Regions from separate parts of the Serratia sp. L9 genome, predicted to be linked through region 2. Evidence: predicted binding sites of a transcription regulator. Region 2 holds the regulator's gene; the other holds the start of a gene.
The links. The regulator PurR, encoded in region 2, represses purine synthesis genes. The targets are predictions, from matches to a motif close to CANGCAAACGTTTGCNTG.
Positions count from the first base shown of each region.

Region 1 (3,393 bases), 630 kb from region 2:
TTCTAACTACCACATATTTCACTTCAACAGCCATGAGCTTGTCCCTCAAAGGTTATGGTACTGTAATTTTATACAGTATAGTGTAATTTCAGACCGGGCCGCAAGCAGCCCGCCGTTGATTATTTCAACAGCCGCACTTTGCAGCTCTTGCCTTTGATTTTACCTTGCTGAAGCTGTTGCAACGCTTTGCGCGCGCTGGCTTTACGGATAGCCACATAGGCATGTACCGGGAACATATCGATTTTGCCCACTTCCGCGGCCGTCAGCCCGGCGTCACCCGTCAGCGCGCCCAGAATATCACCTGGGCGGATTTTTGCCTTGCGGCCACCGTCGATGCATAAAGTAACCATTTCAGCATCAAGCGGTGTGTTAGGTGCGCCGCTCAGTTCCGATACCGGAGCCCATTTTGCCTTCATCTGCAGGTAATCTTCGAGGGCATGTACACGAACCATTTCCTGTGGCGTACACAGGCTGATCGCCATCCCGCTCAGACCAGCACGGCCGGTGCGGCCAATGCGGTGAACGTGCACTTCGGGATCAAACGAAAGTTCGTAATTGACCACCAACTCCAATTCTTTGATATCCAGGCCACGGGCGGCAACGTCGGTCGCAACCAGCACGCGGCAACTGCGGTTGGCAAAGCGCACCAGCACCTGATCCCTATCGCGCTGTTCCAGATCACCATGCAGCGCCAACACGCTGATATCCCGAGCCTCGAGCGCTTCATACACGCTCTGGCAATCACGCTTGGTGTTACAGAATATTACGCAGGAAGAAGGTTGATAATGGCGGATTGCCGCCACCAGCAACGCAGGACGTTGATCGCGGGTGGTTTCATAGAACCGCTGCTCAATGCTGGCTTGCTCTTCGCCGTCGTCCACTTCCACATTCAGTGGCTCACGTTGCACTCGGGCGCTGATGCGTTCAATGCCCGCCGGATAAGTGGCAGAAAACAGCAGGGTCTGGCGCTGTGATGGCGTGTAACTGATCACATCATCGATGTCGTCGGCAAAACCCATGTCCAGCATACGGTCAGCTTCGTCCAGCACCAGGACTTGCAGGAGATCCAGCACCAGGGTTTTCTTGCGCAGATGCTCCTGCACGCGCCCTGGAGTACCCACCACAATGTGCGGCGCATGCACCAGTGAATCAAGCTGTGGCCCCACCGGTTGGCCACCGCACAGGGTCAGGATCTTAATGTTCTGCGTGAAACGAGCCAGGCGGCGCAGTTCTTTGCTTACCTGGTCGGCCAGTTCACGCGTTGGGCACAGGATCAGGGCCTGGGTCGCCACCTGGGCAACGTTGATTTTGTCCAGCAGGCCGATACCAAATGCCGCCGTCTTGCCGCTGCCGGTTTTTGCTTTGGCACGTACGTCCTGCCCTTTCAGGATGGCGGGCAGCGCTGCGGCCTGTACCGGCGTCATTTCGGCATACCCCAGTTCGTTGAGGTTGGCCAACTGTTCGGCTGGCAGCGGCAGGGAAGAAAAGGAAACTGTGCTCACGGCAATAACTCTTATAGCAAGTGGAAAGGCGGCGCAGCGGTTAGGTCGCACCGGATCAGGCGCAGATGATAACAGAGTTAGTGTGGATTCCGGATTTCAGGCGTTAAAAAAACCGTCGAAAACGGGTTTAGACAGCAGACAACTGCGCTTTGGGATCAATCAGGTTGCCCACAGCTGCGTACGCAATCGTTTTCGTATATACTGCGCGCTCGTTGTCAGACCGCGTTAATTATTACAAATCCAGGTACGAGACTATGTTAACTATTGGAACCGCCCTGCGCCCATCCGCTACCCGCGTTATGCTGCTCGGCTCAGGTGAGCTGGGTAAAGAAGTTGCCATTGAATGCCAGCGTTTAGGTTTGGAAGTGATTGCCGTCGATCGTTACGCCGATGCCCCAGCCATGCATGTGGCGCACCGCAGCCATGTGATTAATATGCTGGATGGTAATGCGCTGAAAACGTTGATCGAACAGGAACGTCCCGATTATATCGTGCCGGAAATTGAAGCCATTGCCACCAGCATGCTGGTTGAACTTGAACAACTCGGCCACCACGTAGTGCCCTGTGCCGAAGCCACACGCCTGACCATGAACCGTGAAGGGATCCGTCGCCTGGCTGCCGAAACGCTGGGTCTGCCGACATCCAGTTACCGTTTTGCCGATAGCGAAGCGAGTTTCCGCCAGGCGGTGGCAGAAATCGGTTATCCCTGCATCGTCAAGCCGGTCATGAGCTCTTCCGGCAAAGGGCAAAGCCTGATCCGCAGCGAACAGCAACTGAGCGCTGCCTGGAGTTACGCTCAGGAAGGCGGCCGCGCTGGCGGCGGACGAGTGATTGTGGAAGGCCTGGTACGCTTTGATTTCGAAATCACGCTGCTGACCATCAACGCCATCGACGGTATCCATTTCTGTGCTCCGATCGGCCATCGCCAGGAAGATGGCGACTACCGTGAATCCTGGCAGCCACAGCAGATGTCCGAATTGGCATTGAGCCGTGCGCAGGCGATTGCACAAGACGTGGTTAACGCGCTAGGCGGTTTTGGTCTATTTGGCGTTGAGCTGTTTGTCTGTGGTGATGACGTGATTTTCAGCGAGGTTTCCCCTCGCCCACACGATACTGGAATGGTAACCCTGATTTCGCAGGATATTTCGGAGTTTGCCCTGCACGTCCGTGCTTTTCTGGGGTTGCCGATTAACGCTATCCGCCAGTTCGGGCCGTCCGCTTCTGCGGTGATCCTGCCGGAACTTTGCAGTGACAACGTGCGCTTCAGTGGATTAGACGCGGCACTGACCGGCTACAATCAGGTGCGTTTATTTGGTAAACCGGACATCGGCGGTAAGCGCCGGATGGGTGTGGCACTGGCGACGGCGCCAGAGGTTGAGCAGGCCGTTGCCTTGGCGAAACAGGCCGCCGCTGCGGTGATCGTGCAGGGATAAAATCATCGGGGGTCGGTATGCCGGCCCCCGATAACCTCAGTAATTCTCGTCGTCTTCAGTATTGTCTTCCAGATACTCGGTTGGTGCTTCCTGCACGTCTTCCTCTTCATCATCGAACAGTACGCTAACCTGATCGCCCTGATGCTTTTCACGAATTTCCTGTGCGACGCGCGCGATGGCTTCTCCACTGCTCATGCCTTGTCCCATCATTTCATGGATACGGTCAGCAGCTTCTTGCTGCTCTTGATGGCTCAGTGACGGCATACCTGCAAGCATGTGTTTCTCTCCACGACAATAATGACCGTGGATTATACGCCCTAACGCCGTGGATCCCAACGCCTGTTATTTAATGGCTGCGCATCCTCTTTTCTCCACTGCTTCAGCCGGTGCAGCCACAACAACACATGCCAAGTCTGCTTGATCCCCCGCATATTGGTAAACATGGCACGATCAATACC
Region 1 covers NZ_CP192591.1:3,553,563-3,556,955, reverse strand. Annotated here, with positions in the region: gene ACQ86O_RS16830 (YebG family protein) at 1-34, opposite strand, end outside; gene dbpA (ATP-dependent RNA helicase DbpA) at 120-1,502, opposite strand; gene purT (formate-dependent phosphoribosylglycinamide formyltransferase) at 1,757-2,935, shown strand; gene ACQ86O_RS16815 (YoaH family protein) at 2,972-3,211, opposite strand; gene ACQ86O_RS16810 (glycosyltransferase) at 3,253-3,393, opposite strand, start outside.
Region 1: a site for PurR is predicted at 1,682-1,699, ahead of purT (formate-dependent phosphoribosylglycinamide formyltransferase). Genes of this name have one in related genera too.

Region 2 (3,393 bases):
GATAACGACTACTGGCAGAACCATTACATCGGCGCCCGCCGTGTCGTGACCCCAAAAACCATTCGCTGATCCAACCCGGCTGAGCCCCTAAACCTCAGCCCCCTCATTTTCCTGCCGATACTTTAAACAATCAGACGCTTAACACGGTTTGGATCTTTTATTCACCCGGAAAGTTGCTAAGATTAATAACCATAAAAATAATATAACAATTCGGTTTTTCCGCCCTCCGCCACTCCGGCTGAAGGTATCGGAAGAAAAGTGCTGTATATAAAAAGGAGAAAGCAATGTCGTTCGAATTACCTGCATTACCGTATGAGAAAAATGCCCTTGAGCCACACATTTCCGCAGAAACGCTGGAATACCACTACGGCAAGCACCATAACACCTATGTGGTAAACCTGAACAATCTGGTGAAAGGTAGCGAGTTCGAAGGCAAATCCCTGGTTGAGATCGTCAAAACCTCTACCGGTGGCGTTTTCAATAATGCCGCACAAGTATGGAACCACACTTTCTATTGGCACTGTTTGTCCCCGCAAGGCGGCGGCGAGCCAACAGGGGCAGTAGCCGAGACGATTAACAAATCCTTCGGTTCTTTCGCTGCCTTCAAGGAACAGTTCACCGATGCCGCAGTGAAAAACTTCGGTGCTGGCTGGACTTGGCTGGTGAAAAAAGCAGACGGCTCACTGGCGATCGTCAGCACCTCAAATGCGGCAACTCCGCTGACCGGTGAAGACAAACCGTTGCTGACCGTTGACGTGTGGGAACATGCTTACTACATCGATTACCGCAATGCGCGGCCAAAATACCTGGAAAACTTCTGGGCACTGGTGAACTGGGCGTTTGTGGAGAAGAACCTGGCGTGACGGCGGGGGATTAACCAATGATAAGGCGCAGCATGCTGCGCCTTTCTTATCAGTTCAATGCTGCGATAAAGCTAAAGATAATAATCATTGCCAAGGCACCAATGGTGGTCAGCAAAGACATTTTCAAATCGGTATCCATAAACAACTCCCTTTTCGATTGGTTTCCCAAGAGCATAAGCCACACAGTTAATACGTCAAATCATTTTCCCACAGTTCGTGATTATACCCTATGAATTTCAAGTTCCCGATAAGTGCCCAACAGGAAAGACGGCGGGTATAAAATCTTGTTATCAAACTCCTGCTTATAAATGCTGATTAGCTCTTCCACTTTTCTTCAATATGCGACAAAATCCGCAGTTCACAACTGCGTACCGGCAAAATGCCCCTCCTGTTCGAGCGACTTACGACTTCAGCACTAAAAACTCAGTTTTCGCTTATTTGGGAAAGGATCTACGCAGGCAAACGATTAACATCATACTTACATGCTGTAACATGTGGGTTCAGGAGTCATTCTTTACATGGCAACGATTAAAGATGTGGCCAAACGCGCTGGCGTTTCTACCACTACCGTTTCCCACGTTATCAATAAAACGCGTTTCGTCGCCGAAGATACCAAAGCAGCCGTTTGGGCTGCGATAAAAGAGCTGCACTATTCCCCTAGCGCCGTGGCCCGCAGCCTGAAAGTCAACCACACCAAATCTATCGGCCTGCTGGCCACATCAAGCGAAGCGCCCTACTTTGCCGAAGTGATCGAAGCGGTAGAAAACAGTTGTTACAGCAAGGGTTACACACTCATCTTATGTAACTCGCACAATAACCTCGATAAGCAGCAAGCTTATCTGGCCATGCTGGCTCAAAAGCGCGTCGATGGATTGCTGGTGATGTGTTCTGAATATCCAGACCAGTTACTGGGGATGCTGGAGGATTACCGCAATATTCCCATGGTCGTTATGGATTGGGGCAGCGCGCGTGGGGACTTCACCGATACGATTATCGACAATGCCTTCGAAGGGGGCTATCAGGCTGGCCGTTACCTGATCGAGCGTGGTCATCGGGATATTGGCGCCATTCCTGGTCAACTTTCGCGTAACACCGGCGGCGGCCGCCATCAGGGCTTCCTGAAGGCGTTGGAAGAGGCTCATATCGAAGTACGCGAAGAGTGGATTGTTCAGGGGGATTTCGAGCCTGAGTCCGGTTACAAGGCCATGCATCAAATTCTTTCGCAAAAACACCGCCCTACCGCGGTGTTCTGCGGAGGCGACATCATGGCGATGGGGGCTATCTGTGCTGCCGACGAATTGGGGCTGCGCGTACCGCAGGATATTTCGGTGATCGGTTACGATAACGTGCGTAATGCCCGTTACTTTACCCCGGCACTGACCACCATTCACCAGCCTAAAGAAAGACTGGGGGAAATGGCCTTCACCATGTTGCTGGACCGCATTATCAGCAAGCGTGAAGAGTCACAGGTTATCGAAGTACATCCTAAGCTGATCGAACGCCGTTCCGTTGCGGATGGCCCTTTTATCGATTACCGCCGCTAACTGCCCATGCCGGGCAGCAGTGTGTTGCCCGGCAGTTCTTCGCTTAGCCATTCCTGGTTGAGCGTGTCGCTGTCACCCAGATAATCCAATAACCACGCCATTGCCGGTGATTGGGCATTTTGCTGCCATGTCAGGCAACAGGCGCTGGGTGGGAAGGGTTCATGCAGTTGCAGCGCCACCAGCTCTCCGCTTTGCACCATCGGCAGAACCCGATGTGCGGGAACCATGCCGACACACAAACCAGCCCGCAGGCAGTCTACCGCCGAAACCCAATCAGGCACGTTTAACCGCCGCTGGTTATCCAGCGACCAAGTCACACGTTTGGGTAAATTGCGGGAGGTATCCTCCAGCAGCAATGAGGGATAAGGCCGCAATTGATCGTTATGCAACTCCCCTTTCAAAGCTGCCAGAGGATGGCTGGCATGCACCACGCACAGCCAGTTCATAAAACCCATATCACGAAAAGCATACCCACCGCCGACCGGCACCGCTCGCGTGGCACCAATCGCCATCTCCGCACGACCATCTACCAACGCATCCCACACGCCATTAAATACTTCCGGCTGCACCACCAATTCCACATCGGGGAAATGACGATAAAAATCCAGTACCAGTTGGCGGCTACGCAGCGGTTTCACAATCAAGTCGACCGCAATCCTCAATTGACCACGCCAACCATTAGCGACCTGTTGACATTGCCGCCGCGTATCAAGCATTTTTTTGATAACAAGCCGCGCCTCTTTAACGAACAGGACCCCGGCAGGCGTCAGTTCCACATCGCGATGGCGTCGTTCAAACAACGGCACGGCAAGCCATTGTTCCAATTGCCGCACGGTGTAGCTCACCGCAGAGGGTACCCGATGTAATTCCTGCGCCGCCGCACTGAAACTCCCCGTTCGAGCCACCGCATCAACCACATCAAGCGAATATTCAGACCACATAGCTTGCCTTCAAATTTTTTAATAGCATCTTGCAAATATTACCGT
Region 2 covers NZ_CP192591.1:4,185,215-4,188,607, forward strand. Annotated here, with positions in the region: partial or broken gene ACQ86O_RS19925 (C40 family peptidase) at 1-69, shown strand, start outside; gene sodB (superoxide dismutase [Fe]) at 285-863, shown strand; gene ACQ86O_RS19935 (YnhF family membrane protein) at 913-1,002, opposite strand; gene purR (HTH-type transcriptional repressor PurR) at 1,382-2,407, shown strand; gene punR (DNA-binding transcriptional activator PunR) at 2,404-3,348, opposite strand.